Haloferula helveola: one gene and its partner. The protein of the gene in region 1 interacts with the protein of each later gene in a pairwise test. Links are inferred from orthologs where the notes say so. Each region holds a gene or a part of one and is shown in the gene's direction. Other genes may lie near its edges. The genes, in order: sucB and lpdA.

The links.
Region 2: the proteins of sucB (region 1) and lpdA interact in binary tests that used the Escherichia coli proteins (3 or more experiments, as listed by UniProt). The link is inferred for Haloferula helveola from one-to-one orthologs.

What each region holds. Positions count from the first base shown.
Region 1 is NZ_AP024702.1:5,084,580-5,092,227, forward strand. Bases 2,756-5,631 are described here. They hold sucB (dihydrolipoyllysine-residue succinyltransferase), read left to right. Parts: upstream 2,756-3,420; coding sequence 3,421-4,842; downstream 4,843-5,631. Other genes in these bases: HAHE_RS19265 (2-oxoglutarate dehydrogenase E1 component), read left to right, coding at 2,756-3,393; HAHE_RS19275 (hypothetical protein), read right to left, coding at 4,882-5,124; hisA (phosphoribosylformimino-5-aminoimidazole carboxamide ribotide isomerase), read left to right, coding at 5,278-5,631. Also shown: HAHE_RS19260 (ABC transporter ATP-binding protein), read right to left, coding at 1-493; more of HAHE_RS19265, read left to right, coding at 637-2,755; more of hisA, read left to right, coding at 5,632-6,048; HAHE_RS19285 (CorA family divalent cation transporter), read left to right, coding at 6,101-6,853; HAHE_RS19290 (M90 family metallopeptidase), read left to right, coding at 6,850-7,641. UniProt on the Escherichia coli protein: E2 component of the 2-oxoglutarate dehydrogenase (OGDH) complex which catalyzes the second step in the conversion of 2-oxoglutarate to succinyl-CoA and CO(2).
Region 2 is NZ_AP024702.1:2,201,603-2,209,342, forward strand. The notes cover bases 2,660-5,627. They hold lpdA (dihydrolipoyl dehydrogenase), read left to right. Parts: upstream 2,660-3,436; coding sequence 3,437-4,819; downstream 4,820-5,627. Other genes in these bases: azu (azurin), read left to right, coding at 2,660-2,781; mscL (large-conductance mechanosensitive channel protein MscL), read right to left, coding at 2,862-3,296; HAHE_RS08010 (DUF4339 domain-containing protein), read left to right, coding at 4,956-5,627. Also shown: HAHE_RS07985 (hypothetical protein), read left to right, coding at 1-1,569; HAHE_RS07990 (prolipoprotein diacylglyceryl transferase family protein), read left to right, coding at 1,574-2,254; more of azu, read left to right, coding at 2,329-2,659; more of HAHE_RS08010, read left to right, coding at 5,628-5,819; HAHE_RS08015 (hypothetical protein), read left to right, coding at 5,946-6,311; HAHE_RS08020 (CAP domain-containing protein), read left to right, coding at 6,433-7,440; HAHE_RS08025 (hypothetical protein), read right to left, coding at 7,446-7,712. UniProt on the Escherichia coli protein: Lipoamide dehydrogenase is a component of the glycine cleavage system as well as of the alpha-ketoacid dehydrogenase complexes.

The sequences.
Region 1 (7,648 bases):
GGTCGAGGCCGTTGGTCGGCTCGTCGAGGATGAGCAGGTCGGGCGAGTGGACCAGGGCGTCGGCAAGGCCGACCCGCTGGCGGAAGCCTTTCGAGAGCACGCGGATCATCTTCCGCCGCACCGTTTCAAGACCGCAGGTCTCGATCACCTCGTTGACCCGGGTCCGTGCGTCGCGGTTCGACAGCCCCTTCAGCCGGGCGCGAAACTTGAGATACTCGCGGACGCGCATGTCGTCGTAGAGGGGCACGTTTTCCGGCATGTAGCCGATCCGGCGGCGGGCGCCGATCGAGTTGCGGAAGACGTCGCAGCCCCCGACCTCGATGCTGCCGGAGGTCGGCGGCAGGTAGCCGGTGAGCATCCGCATCGTGGTCGTCTTGCCGGCGCCGTTGGGTCCGAGAAAGCCGACGATCTCACCCTTGCCGACCGAGAAGGAAACGTCGCGGACGGCGGTATGGCGGGCGAAGCGTTTCGTCAGGTCGCGGACTTCGATCATATTGGGCAGCGGATCTTGATTTTCCGGTGGAAATCGGCCCTGTGCGGTTGACGCAATCGGGCACGCCCCTTACCTAAGCGCTGCGCGTCCGGGGCCAAGCTGTAATTTTCCGCCCGCCCGGCGGCCACTCGAATCCATTGCTCATGAAATCGTCGGTATCCGCCCGCCTGAACGCGGACCTTCTGGAGGAAAAATACGCCCAGTGGAGCGAGGACCCACAGTCGGTCGAGCCGACATGGGCTGCCTTCTTCGAAGGTTTCGAACTCGGGAACGCCCAGCCGAAACGCCGGGGTGCCGAGGAATCCGCACCGGGTGCCGGACCCGCGACCGACCTCGCGTTCTACGGAAAGGTCGTCAGCCTCGTCTACAACTACCGGACGCTCGGTCACACGCAGGCCGACATCAACCCGATCGGCGAGCCCGAGCGGAACCCGCGTTTGGAACTCGACCAGTTCGGCTTCACCGAGGCCGATCTCGACCGCGAGGCGTCGAACCCATTCTTCCGCAACGGCGAGAAGATGAAGCTGCGCGAGATGATCGCGGCGATGGAGAAGACCTACTCGGGCTACATCGGCTTCGAGTTCATGCACATTCACAACACGACGGTGCGCCACTGGGTCCGCGAGCGGATCGAGCAGCACGCGCGTCGTGAGGCGGACCCTTCCGATCGCAAAGTCCAGGCGCTGAAGTGGCTGCTCGAGTCCGAGTCGTTCGAAAGTTTCCTCGGCAAGAAGTTCCTCGGTGAGAAGCGCTTCTCGCTGGAGGGTGGCGAGGGCTCGATGGTGATCCTCAACGCGATCCTCGGCGCTTGCCCCGGGTCGGAGGTCCTCGAGATCGAAATGGGCATGGCACACCGCGGCCGGCTCAACGTGCTGGCGAACTTCGTCGCCAAGTCGCTGCCGACAATCCTCTACGAGTTCACGCCGAACTACGTTCCCGACCTCGTGGCCGGCGACGGCGACGTGAAGTACCACCTCGGCTACGAGAGTGTCCGCCAGCTTCCGGACGGTGAAGTGCGCGTCAGTCTCGCGGCGAACCCGAGCCACCTCGAGGCCGTCAATCCGGTTGTCGAAGGCAAGGCCCGCGCCCGTCAGCGCCTGATCGGCGATGACGGCGTGAAGACCGACCGCAAGCGCGTCCTGCCGATCCTGATGCACGGCGATGCAGCTTTCGCCGGTCAGGGTTCGGTCGCCGAGCTGCTCAACCTTTCCCAGCTTCCTGGCTACCGGACCGGTGGAACGATCCACATCATCGTCAATAACCAGATCGGTTTCACCACGATGCCGGCCGACGCCCGCTCCTCGTCGTACGCGACCGACGTGGCGAAGATGATCGAGGCGCCGATCCTTCACGTTAATGGAGAGGAACCGATGGAGCTGTTCTGGGCCGGCCTGTTCGCCCTGGAGTTCCGCCAGCGCTTCGGTCGCGACATCGTGCTCGACATGTATTGCTACCGTCGGCAGGGCCACAACGAGACCGACCAGGCCGCATTCACGCAGCCGCACATCTACCGCAAGCTTCAGGGCCGCGACACGGTCGGACAGCTCTACAAGAAGAAGCTGGTTGCCGAAGGCGTGCTTGATGATGCCTCGGCTACCGCGATCGAGGAGGAGATCTGGAACCGCCTTGAGGCCGGCCACCAGAAGATGCTCGAGTACGAGGAGAAGGGTGACCGCACCGTGTTCAGCGGATCGACCGCCGTCGCGCAGGACGAATACACGAACGCTCCCGTGCCGACCGGCGTGGCCCGCACCACGATCGAGCACGTTGGCAAGGTTCTGACGACGGTTCCTGAGGGCTTCCATCTCCACCCGACACTCGCCAAGCGCTTCGTCCCGCGCCGGATCGAGGCCCTTGAGAACGGCGGGCCGGTCGATTGGGCGTTCGCCGAGTCGCTTGCTTGGGGTGCCCTGCTGATGGAAGGGCACCAGGTCCGTCTTTCCGGTCAGGACTGCCGACGCGGCACCTTTTCGCAGCGCCACGCGGTTTTCTACGATTCCGAAAGCCGCGAGCGCTACATCCCGCTGCAGAACCTCGGCGAGGACCAGGCCAAGTTCTGCGTTTACAACTCGCTGCTGTCGGAGATGGCGGTGCTCGGCTTCGACTACGGTTATTCGCTCGGGGCACCGAACATGCTCACGATGTGGGAGGCCCAGTTCGGTGACTTCTCGAACGGCGCCCAGGTGATCATCGACCAGTTCATCTCCTCGGCCGAGTCGAAGTGGCAGACACCGTCCGATCTCGTGCTGCTGCTTCCCCATGGCTACGAAGGCATGGGACCGGAGCACTCGAGCGCGCGACTTGAGCGCTTCCTGCAGCTGTGCGCGGAAAAGAACATGGTTGTCGGCAACTTCACGACGCCCGCCCAGTACTTCCACGCGCTGCGCCGCCAGAAGAAGCGCTCGTTCCGCAAGCCGATGATCGTGATGACTCCGAAGAGTCTGCTGACGCGGGCCGAGGCGGTCTCCAGGATCGACGACTTCCTCGAGGGCTCCTGTTTCCAAGAGGTGCTTCCTGATCCGAAGCAGTTCGACGATCCGTCGGTGGTCAACCGCATCGTCTTCTGCACCGGCAAGGTCTTCTACGACCTGCTCGCCTACCGCAACGAGAACGAGATCAACAACACCGCGATCATCCGCATCGAGCAGCTCTATCCGTTCCACGACGAGATGGTCGAGGCGCTGATCAGCCAGTTCCCGAATGCCGCGAAGTTTGTCTGGTGCCAGGAAGAACCGCTCAACATGGGCGCCTGGTCCTACATCTTCCCGCGCATCGAGAAGGTGATCGACCGCCGGGTCCGCTATGCCGGTCGCGGCCGCGCCTCGAGCCCCGCCGCCGGATCGAAAGCGATGCACTATCGCGAGCAGAAGAGCCTGATCGAACGCGCGTTCTCGGTCTGATCCCCAGTTTCCATTTCCCCATTCTCCATGGCTACCGAAGTCAAAGTCCCCGCCGCCGGCGAATCCATCACCTCCGCCAACGTCGCCACCTGGCACAAGAAGGACGGCGAGTCCGTTGCCAAGGGCGACACCCTCGTCACTCTTGAAACCGACAAGGTCTCGAACGAGCTCACCGCCGATGTGGCCGGAGTGCTCAAGATCCTGGTCGAGGAAGGCGAAGAGGTTGGCATCGGCGCGGTGATCGCCGAGATCGACGAATCCGCCGCGGCGGAAAGCGCGCCTGCTGAGGCGCCCGCACCTGCGGCATCGTCGGATGATGAAGCTCCGGCGCCTCAGGAAGGTGGCAGCGGCGAGGTCATCGACGTGAAAGTGCCCGCCGCGGGCGAGTCGATCACGTCGGCCAACGTGGCGGCATGGCAGAAGAAGGATGGCGACTCGGTGAGCAAGGGTGACGTGCTCGTGACTTTGGAGACTGACAAGGTTTCGACCGAGCTGGAGGCCGAGGAATCGGGCCGGCTCGAGGTAATTGTGCCCGAGGGCGAGGAGGTGACGATCGGAACGGTCATCGCGCGCATCACCGTGGGCGCATCCGGAAGCTCGGCCGCGCCTGCGGCGAAGCCCGCTGCCGCCAAAGAGGAGCCGAAGGCCGCGCCCCAGCCGGAGCCGAAGAAGAAAGCCGCGCCCGCCAAGCCGGACTTCAAGGTTCTGAATTCACCGGCCGAACGACCCGACACCACGCCGGTTCAGGAAGGTCGCACCACGCGCCGCAAAATGAGCATGCTGCGGCGGAAGATTTCGACGCACCTCGTCAATGCCCAGCAGACCGCCGCGATCCTGACGACCTTCAACGAGGCCGATATGTCGCAGGTGATGGGGCTCCGCAAGAGCGTGCAGGAGGAGTTCATCGCCAAGCACGGCGTGAAACTCGGCTTCATGTCGTTCTTCGTGAAGGCCGTCGTCCAGGCGCTCAAGGACGTGCCGCAGGTCAACGCATCGATCGAGGGCACCGACATCATCGAGAACCATTTCTACGACATCGGTGTGGCGATCGGCACCGAGAAGGGCCTCGTGGTTCCGGTGCTCCGGGACTGTGACAAGAAGAGCTTCGCCGAAATCGAGTCGGACATCATTGGCTACGCGATGAAGGCCAAGGAAGGGAAGATCCAGATCGAGGATCTGCAAGGTGGCGTTTTCACCATTTCCAATGGCGGCACCTACGGGTCGCTGCTCAGTACTCCGATTCTCAATCCTCCCCAGAGCGGCATTCTCGGGATGCACACGATCCAGCAGCGTCCGATCGCGGTGAATGGCAAGGTCGAGATCCGTCCGATGATGTATCTCGCGCTCAGCTACGATCACCGCCTGGTCGATGGCAAGGAGGCCGTGACGTTCCTGATCCGCATCAAGGACTGCATTGAGAATCCGACGCGCCTGATGCTGGAGATGTGACCTGCGGCTCTGGTCGCACTGTCCAGATGTCGACCGACTTCAGGGCAGGAACCGCCGCGGCACGAAGAGCGCGGCGGTGAGCAGGATGCCGAGGGTCCAGAAGAGGAAGCCGGCTGGGAAGAAGTAGGGGTAGACGGCGAGGCATCCGCCTACGAGGCCGGCATACCACTCGCGCTTCAGTTTGGCGTAGCCGATCGAAATGGTCGCGATGCTGCCAAAAAGGATCCACCCGAGAACGAGCGAGGTGGCGGGCATCGCAAAGGCTAGCGTCAGCAGTCGCATTTCGGGTAAATTAGCATTCCGAAGACCTTAGGAAAAGGGGAGAAACCGGAGGGCGGGCGTGGCGGTTTTCTCAAGACAAAGGCGCTGTCTTCCCGTCCACCGACGACTGAAATCGGCCTTGGCGGGCCGGGGTGGGGGAAGCAGGTTCGGGGCGTGACGAAGAGCCGCTTCCGCCCGTGCATCGATCTCCACCAAGGGAAGGTCAAACAGATCGTGGGCGGAACGCTGCGCGACGACGGTCCGGGTCCGAAGGAGAACTTCGTCTCGGAACTCGGGGCGGGGGACTTCGCGAAGAAGTTTCGCGATGACCGGCTCACCGGCGGGCACGTGATCAAGCTGGGACCCGGTAACGACGAGGCGGCTCGCGAGGCGCTGGCTGCCTGGCCGGGAGGGATGCAGATCGGTGGCGGGATCCACGTCGACAACGCGCAGGAGTGGCTCGACGCCGGCGCGTCGCATGTGATCGTCACGTCATGGCTCTTCGATGATGGTGTCCGGCTATCGGACGACAAGGTCCGGCTGTTGGCCGAACGGATCGGGCCGGAGAGACTGGTGATCGACCTTTCCTGTCGGCGCGACGGCGACGGCTGGACGGTTGCCACGAACCGCTGGCAAACCCTGACCGACCTGAAGGTGGATGAGTGTTCCCTCGATCGGCTGGCGCCGTTTTGCGATGAGTTCCTGATCCACGCCGCCGATGTCGAAGGGCTTTGCGGCGGAATCGATCACCAACTGGTTGAACTGCTCGGAAGCTGGGGCGGCAAGCCGGTCACCTACGCCGGCGGAGCGTCATCGATGCAGGATCTCGAGTCGATCGACCTGCTGGGCGGAGGTCGGGTCGATGTCACGGTCGGCTCGGCTCTCGATCTGTTCGGGGGTGACAAGCTCTGCTACCGCGACCTCGTCGAGTGGAACTGTCGCTGACCCTCCGTTCTGAGGGTTTGCGGCCTGCGCCGGTTCGCGCTTGAGTGGTGGCATGGAACGTAAACGTGCCAGGAGTTTCCTCCCGGAGGGATTCGAGCTTGAGGACGACCTTGCCGACCAGCTGAGCAACCGGTCGGGCGGTCAGCGCTACGTCGAGGGCGAGACCGAAGCGCTGATGATTCTCCATGAGGTTCCGCAGCCGAAGATTCCGGAGCGCGAGCCGATCGTGTTCTGGCGCAAGGGCTCGGGAAAGTGGCACGGGCCCGACGGGGAGGAGAGTCTGCGGGGAATTTCCCGTCTTCTCGACCGGTATCAGGAGGCCATCGACCGTCACGAGGCGACGATCGACGAGACCGAGGAGATCACCGAAGTGTTCTCGATCATCCGGCACGCCGGGCCGATTGCCCGGGCGACGCGGAACATGGCCACGGTGCTTGAGAAAGCGGCGGAGGCCGATGAGGACAACCGCACGTTGCGCGGGCACCGTGATCGTGTGCGGGACCTCCAGCGCGCGGCGGAGCTTCTCTATCAGGACGCGAAGCTGACACTCGACTTCTGGCAGGCGGAGAGCGCGGAGGAACATCAGCAGGCCGCCGAACGTTCCAACGTGATCGCGTTCCGGCTCAATCTGATGGCCGGGTTCTTCCTGCCATTGGTGGCCGTCGCCGGGCTGTTGGGAATGAACGTGGCCATCCCGGATTTCCTGATGCCGTGGTTCTGGGCGATCATCTCGAGCGGGTTGGTCCTCGGCCTGATCGTTCTGTTCATCGTCGGATGGGAGGGGGTTCGCCGGAACAAGAAATGACGGGGCTCTGGATCCTCCTGGGCGGAGTTGCCGCGGTGGTCGCACTTGTGGTATGGAGCGCGTCCCGCAAACGGCGGTATCGCGCATCACTCAGGGCGGCGGGGCTATCGGCGTCCGAATCAGAGCGGGTGGGAGAGATGTTTCCGCTGTGGCGGAAAGTGCCGGATGAAACGCGGGGGCTGGCGGCAGGCTGGATGCGTGTATTTCTGGATGAGAAGCGTTTCGAGGCCTGTGGCGGGTTGGCGGAAGTGACTGCGGATATGAAGCTGGCGGTTGCGGCGCCGGCATGTTTGCTGATCGCCCACCGACCTCAGGATTACTACGAGAAGCTTCGTAGTATTCTGATCTACCCGGATGCGTACCGCGATGTGAGCGGCGAGGATGTCCGCTTGGGGGAATCGTGGGGGACCGGGAGCGTGGTGCTTTCGTGGAAGAGCGTGATCGCCGGAGAGAGCAATCCCGAGGACGGCCTGAACGTGGTGCTGCACGAGTTCGCGCATCAACTCGACCAGGAAGACGGAGCGGCCGACGGGGTGCCGGATTTCGAGGATCCTCTCGACTACGGGCGATGGTCGCGTGCGTTCGCGCCGGCCTACGAAGCCTTCTGCGAGCGGGTGAACGCCGGGAAGAGAACGGTCCTCGATGCCTACGGCGGAGAGAGCCCGGCGGAGTTCTTCGCCGTTGCGACCGAGACTTTCTTCGAACGGCCGAAAGCGCTGCGGGAGGAGGAGCCCGAAATCTACGAGCAACTGCAGCGGTTCTATGGAATGGATCCGTCCGGCTGGTAGGTGCTTC
Region 2 (7,740 bases), 2.9 Mb from region 1 along the record:
AACGCCCTTTTCATCCGTTCCTACAACGCCACGGATCACAAGCGCTTCGACCCTTGGCCGGCCGCAGCCGAAAACAATACCAACCGGATCCAGTCAAATGTGGATCTCACCGGCATTGGCTACCGCTTCGGCACGTACCCGGCCCGCCAGTGCGCGCTGATTTCGCGACAGCACATCGTTTTCGCCAACCACTACTACCCGGCGGGTCTCAACAACGGCAACACGGTGCGTTTTCTCAACGCCTCGAACGAGTTCGTTGACCGGACGGCGGGTGCCGAGATCGTAATCCCGGATGGAGTCAATGACTCCGACCTGGTCATCATCGCACTCGACTCACCGATCGACGCGGACTCCGGCATCAGCCCGCTTCCTTATCTCGATTTGCCCAACCCGGTCGACTACGTCGGGCAGAATCTCATCGTCACGGGAAAATACAACGTGGGCCCTCCGGCACCGGATGGGCAATTTCCGCTGATCGGAACCGGCACGATCGCCGAAGTCGCAAGCATGTCTGAGGAAGTGGATTTTGGGGGGAGCACGGGAATGCTCACCACCCGCTACTTCCGGTTCGACTACCTTACGGCGGGATTGGGGCCCAATGACTGCCACTTTGAGTTCGGCGACTCCGGCAGCCCGTCCATTGTTCCCATTGGTAGCACCGCGGCCCTCGTCGGTGTCCATAGCGGAACGGACGACCCCATCCCCGTCGTCATCGAGAACTACGACGTCTTTATTCCGTTCTACATCGCCCAACTCGACGCCGAAATGGCCGCGATGGGCTACCGCATGAGGTCATCCGATCCTGACCCGACCACCCTTTCGACGACGACAACCATCGTTCAGCCGACGCCCCGCAAGGCACTGCCGCTCGACTTCGACTACGATCTGGAGAACACCGGCGCCAACGTGACGGGAAACGTTGAGGTCGAGTTCGGTTTCCAGCCGGGCGAGGCGCCCGACACGATCACGCCGCCCGGCGGGTGGGTCACCTACGGCTCGGGAACGAAGTGGACGTTCCGCAAGGCCACCTTCGATCCGGCGGCCACCGCCACTTTCAGCGCGACTTGGGCCGCGGCACCCTCGGTCGAAACCCTGACGGTCGATCTCGTCCGTCGCAGCGACACGACGGCGGACTTCACCCAATCGGTCGACATCGATCTCGCGCCCTCGTTCGCCGATTGGGCCAGCGGGCTTGCCGAGCCCGGCGAAACGGACGACCCGGACGACGATATGCTGGTCAACCTCCTCGAGTACGCACTCGGCGGCGATCCTGAAGACGGCAGGCTCATCTTCGAGGATGGCGGACCGCTCCAGCCGGTCATCGAGGAATCGGGAGGCACCGTCAGCATCAGCTTTCCCGAGCGCGACGATGCCGTCCTACGGGGACTATCGTACACACTCGAGTTTTCCGAATCCCTCGCCAGCTGGTCGGAAACCCCTCCGGCGGGGATCATGACCTCGACGGCTGCCTACGCGCCGGCCGTCGACGGCTTCGTCAAGCGCACCTACAGCTGGCCCGCCGACCCGCTGAAGCGGTTCGTCCGCCTGAGCGTCGAGCTCAACGAGTGACGCCATGCCCTCCGCCGGTTCGCCGATCTACTCGCTGGCCATCATCATCGGCATCGCGATCGGCGCGGCCGGTTGGTGGAAGCTCTCGAAGAACGACTCGCGGCTGCCGATCATCTACTTCGCCGGCATCGCGTCGGCCTTCCTCGGCGCCAAGCTGGCGTTCCTTTTCGCCGAAGGATGGATGTATGCGGGTCACCCGGACCGCTGGTTGGCGTGGCTTTCGGGAAAGTCCGTGATGGGTGCGCTGCCGGCAGGATGGGCTGGAGTCGAGCTCGCCAAAAAAGCGACCGGCTACCGACAGATCACCGGTGACCGCTTTGCGTTGCTGATACCCATCCCGCTCATCCTCGGCCGTGTCGGGTGCATTTCCGCCGGGTGTTGTCCGGGCATCCCGATCGGCGACGGCCGCTGGCCGGCGGTGCCGGTGGAGATCGGCTTCCAACTCGCCGCCCTCACGGGGCTGCTCGTCCTCCAATGGCGCAAACTTCTCCCCGGTCAGCATTTCCATCTCTACCTGATCGCCTACGGCACGTTCCGCTTCGCCCACGAGTTCCTGCGCGCGACTCCCAAGCCCTTTCTCGGCCTGTCCGGTTACCAGATCCTCGCGCTGGCGACCGCCATCGCGGCGGCGGTCGCCTTCCGCACCCGCGCGACGCGTTCCGGAACCCGCCGGAGCGCCATATGAAGTCTGTCGCATTCCGGGGGTTGCGAAAGACCCGATCCGGTCCCACCGTAGCGGCGACCGAACCAACAATCCGAATGAAGAAATTCCTCATTTCCCTCTTCGCCCTCTCCGCGACCGCCCTCAGCGCCGTCGCTGAGGACACCGCGACCCTCGAGCTGACCGGCAACGACCAGATGCAGTACAGCACGAAAGAGCTCTCGGTGACCGAAGGCCAGAAAGTCACCATCAAGTTCAAGCACATCGGCAAACTGCCGAAGGCGGCGATGGGCCACAACGTGGTGATCCTCAAGCCCGACACCCCGACCGCTCCGTTCGCGATGAAGTGCGCCCAAGCGGCGGCCAGCGACTACATCCCCGCGGACAAGGCTTCCACCGACCTGATCATCGCCCACACCAAGATGATCGGCGGCGGCGAGGAAACCACGGTGACTTTCACCGCTCCTGCAGCCGGCAAGTATCCTTACCTCTGCACCTTCCCCGGTCACTTCGGCGTCATGAACGGCGTGCTGACCGTCAAGGCGAAGTAAGCTTCGACTTTCCGATTCTCTGAACAAAAAGGCCGCCCGGGATCCCGGGCGGCCTTTTTCGTAAACTCATTCAGCCGGACTCAGCCTTTCGTCTTCAGCAGGTCCCGGATCTCGGTGAGGAGCTTCTCCTCGGCACTCGGCTCGGGGGGTGCCGCGGCCTCCTCTTCTTTCTTCTTCTCGAAGGCGGCCATCACCTTCTTGACCACAAGGAATACAGCGAATGCGAGCAGGACGAAGGAGATGAAGTCAGTGATGAACTGGCCGTAGGCGATCGCCACCTCCGGCTTCGCCGCGGTCACCACGGTGTCGCCTTCCTTGACCTCGGCAACGGCCGGCTCGAGGACGATCTTCAGCTTGGTGAAATCGATGCCGGCGATCAGCTTGCCGAGCGGCGGCATCAGCACGTTGTCGACCAGCGACTTCACCACCGTGCCGAAAGCGCCGCCGATGATGATGCCGACCGCCATGTCCATCACGTTGCCCTTGAAGGCGAACTCCTTGAATTCCTTGATCATAATTGTTGGGGAGGCTTCTGAACCATGCGGATTCCAGCGATTTCCCGGGATTCTGGCAACCTTTCCCTTCCCCTTTGACAACCGCGCGGACCCCGCCCACGCTCCGCCGCGAAACGCAAAACGCGAATTCCCAACTCCTCATGGCCTACGATCTCATCGTCATCGGAGGCGGACCTGCCGGCTACGTCGCCGCCATCCGCGCCGCCCAACTCGGAAAGAAAGTCGCTTGTGTCGAAGCCGACCGCGCCGGAGGCACCTGCCTGAACTGGGGCTGCATCCCGACCAAGGCATTGCTCAAAAATGCCGAGCTGTACCACACGCTCTCCCACCGCGCGAAGGAGTTCGGCTTCTCGTTCGACAACCTGAGCTACGACTGGTCCGCCGTGATCGGCCGCTCGCGCAAGGTCTCCGACCGGCTCGCCGGCGGGATCGAGTTCCTCTTCAAGAAGAACGGCGTCGAGTACGTCCGCGGCCACGGAGCCATCACCGGCCCGGGCAAGGTCGAGGTGACCGCCAAGGACGGCTCGACCTCGTCGGCTGAGGCCAAGCACATCATCGTCGCTACCGGCTGCAAGACCCGCGAGCTGCCGGGTCTGCCGATCAACGGCAAGTCGGTGATCGGCTCGAAGGACGCGATGATCCTCGAGAACCAGCCGAAGGAAATGATCATCATCGGCGCCGGCGCGATCGGCGTCGAGTTCGCCTACATCTACAACGCCTTCGGCACCAAGGTGACGATCGTCGAGATGATGGACCGCCTCGTTCCGGTCGAGGACGACGAAGTCGGCGACGCGCTGGAGAAGTCATTTATCAAGCAGGGAATCCGCTGCCTCACCGGCCACAAGGTGACCGGCACCAAGGACCTCGGCGATCGCGTCGAGATCTCGGTCGAAGGCGCCAAGGAGAACGGCACGATCTCGGCCGACGTCTGCCTGGTCGCGATCGGCGTGCAGCCGGTGCTTCCCGGCGGCGAGCAGCCGGAGCTTTCCGAGCGCGGCTACATCAACACCGATGACCGCTACCAAACCTCGATCCCGGGCGTTTACGCGATCGGGGACATCATCGGCCCGCCGTGGCTCGCGCACACCGCTTCGTTCGAGGCGATCCAGTGCGTCGAGGGCCTTTACGTCGACGGCCACACGCCGCGCAAGGTGAGCAACTTCCCCGGATGCACGTACTGCCACCCGCAGGTCGCGTCTGTCGGCAAGACCGAGCGCGCGCTCAAGGAGGAGGGAATCGAGTATACCGTCGGCAAGATCCCGTTCATGGCCATCGGCAAGGCGATCGCCGCCGGCGAACCGGACGGCTTCGCCAAGCTGCTCTACGGCAAGAAGCACGGCGAACTGCTCGGCGCCCACATCATCGGTGACAACGCGACCGAGCTGATCGCCGAGATGGGTCTTGCGCTCGACCAGGAGCTGACGATCGACGACATCCACGCGACGATTCACGCCCATCCGACGATGAGCGAGGTCATCCACGAAGCGACCCTCGCCGCCGAGGGCCACGCGATCCACTTCTGAGCCAAGCTGCGGACTCGATCCGCCGGCTCTCATGCCCGCCGGGAAACCGGCGGGCTTTTTCGTGCCCTCCCTCCATCCAGATTTCCGACCGGCGATCTTGCCGCCCCTTCCCGGCCACTGCTAGGGTCCGACCGGCATGAGCGAATGGTACTACGCCCACGGCGGCGAACAAAAGGGGCCGGTGCCGGTCTCCGAGCTCCAGCGTCTTGCTGGCAACAACGAGTTCGACCCCGTCAAGGACCTCGTTTGGCGCGAGGGCATGGACGACTGGAAGCCGGCGGAAATGGTTCCCGAACTGAAAGCCCTTTCGGGACCCGCGCCCGAGCCGGCCGCTGCGGCTCCCGCCGAAACGACTGCAGCCCCGGCCACTGCTCCGGCCGCCGCGGATCCGATGAATCCCTATGCCGCGCCGACGACCGATGCCACGGCACACGAGTCGGCGGGCGTCGGCGACGACCTGCCCACGGTCAAGCGCGCCAACTTCGTGCTGTGCGCGACCCTGCTCGTGATCGGCACGCTCGGATTCCTGGCCAGCTACGCCGCCCTCATCGTTCCGATTCTAACCAACCCGAATGACCCGTCCGCCGTCGAGTCGGTCGGCCCGATCGCAGGCATCGGATTCCTCGTCTCGCTCGCGCTGATGATGACCGGCCAGATCATGGGCATGATCTATGTCTACCGCGCCTGGGTTTTGCTTCAGCCCCACACCGCGTACTCGACGCCCGGAAAGGCGGTCGGTTTCCTCTTCATTCCGTTCTACAACCTCTACTGGATCTTCGTCGCCTACTGGCGCTGGTCCCAGGAATGGAACCGCATCGTGGTTGCGAATCCGAAACACCGGAATGCGCCGAGGATGTCCGAGGGACTGTTCATGACCTACCCGATCGTCAACCTTTCGGCGTTCGTCCTGAGCATCCTCGCGCTGCTCCCGGTGCTGGTCTTCCAGGTCATCGTGATCCGTGGCATGTGTGCCGCGATCAACTACAGTGCCGATCGCTGACTTCGAAGTCTTTCGATCTCACCAACCCGCCCCGGATTTCCGGTGCGGGTTTTTTGTTTCTCATTTCGTCTGAATAAATGTCCCGCCGCTCCGGTCGAAAGTGACGAATCCGAGAACACTGAAAACATGAAGCATCTTCTTACTCTTCTGACCGTGATCGGCGCCGGCTTCGTCGCCGCGCCCGATGCCGAGGCCCGCCCTCATCAGCACAACAGCTGCTCGACCACCTACGTCAGCGGACACACGTCATGCGGATGCCCGATCTACACGCAGCGCTACGTTGCCTACTACGATCGCTTCGGCCGTGCCATCTACCGCTACCAGACCTTGCCGGTGAACCACCACTGCCGCCATCGCGTCGTACGCCAGCCGCAATGCCACACGCCGCAGCCGCGTTATCAAAACAGCCGCTACACCCGCAGTGGCGTGCGCATCGGCCCGGTGATCGTCGGCGGAGGCTCCCGCTACGTTCCCTCCCGCAGTTGCCGCTGACCCCGGCAGGCGAATCGATTCCTAGCCGCCGTTCCCCATCGGAACGGCGGCTTTTCCGTGTCTTCCCGGGACGAGCCCTTGCCCGCGCGTCGCTTTCCATCCGATCCTCTGCCCTGCCCGGATGAAACCCCACCACCTCGCCATCGCGCTCCTCGCGCTCGGCCCTGCCCACGCCGACCGCACGTCCGACGAACTCCTCGCCGCGTTCCAAACCCGGCTCGAGACGCGTCAGCCGATCGACGAACTCTGCGACTCACTCGAGGGCAAACCGGACGAAACCCTCAGCGACCTCATCGCCGAACTGAACAAGGCGTGGCCCGGCGTTCGCGACCGCTATCTCGCCGCGCTCGAATCGGTGGCGAAGACCGGGGTCGGCGGAGATCGCAACGCCCGCCAGAAACGGATTCGCGAACTGCGTGATGATTTCATGTCCGTCTACCGGCTCGGCGAGGGTCCGATGAAGCCCTTGCTGAAGAGCAAGAGCATGCCGGCTGTCGAGGAACTCCGGAAACTCCTCTCGCCCACCAGCGAGGAGCTCCTGAAAGGCGCTCCGCCCACGCTCGCACCGCTGCGCGAGGCCGCGAACAAACTTGCCCGCTTCCGGGATGCCGCTCTCGATGCCGCGCTTTCCTCGATCCCGAGCGACTCGGTCTCAAGCCTCGAGGAGCGCGAGAAATCGGTCGCCGCGACCGCCGGTGACCTGCCCCGCGATGGTCTCAAGACGATCGAACGAAACCGCAAGATCGCTGAAGACGAAAACGTTCCCGCCGACGAGGCGCGCGGGATCGAAGAGTGCAACTACTGGCGGCTCTACGTCGGCCTCAACGCTCTGGTCCTCGATCCGAAACTCTGCGACGCATCCCGCGACCATTCGAAGGACATGGCGGAGAAGGGATTCTTCGCCCACGAGTCGCCGGTCCCCGGAAAAAAGACCCCGTGGGACCGCGCGAAGAACTTCGGCACCACCGCGTCCGGCGAAAACATCTACAGCGGATCGAACCAGCCGCAGGCTGCCAACCGCGGCTGGTTCTACTCACCCGGGCACCACAAGAACATGTTCAACCCCGGACAACAGCGCATCGGTCTCGGCCACCACGGCGGCCGCTGGACGCAGATGTTCGGGAAATAACCTCTTCAAGCGGTCGCGGTGCCGTTGCTCTTCGAGAGGCACCACAGCAGCGATACGGCTCCGGCCGCTCCCAGCACCGCGCCGGCGAGCAGGCCGAGCCCGGCGACCGATGCGCTTCCGGCCAGAACGGCCAGTACCAATGCGCACGCCATCAGTGCCGGACCCGCAAGGGTCAGGCCGATGGCAATGGCATAACTCAGTCCCGGCAGGATCCTTGCCTTCCACTTGTCGGTGCAGGAAGTCGCGGTCGGGGTCGTCGGTTCGGTATTCATGGTATCGTTCATAAGACGATTCCCATTC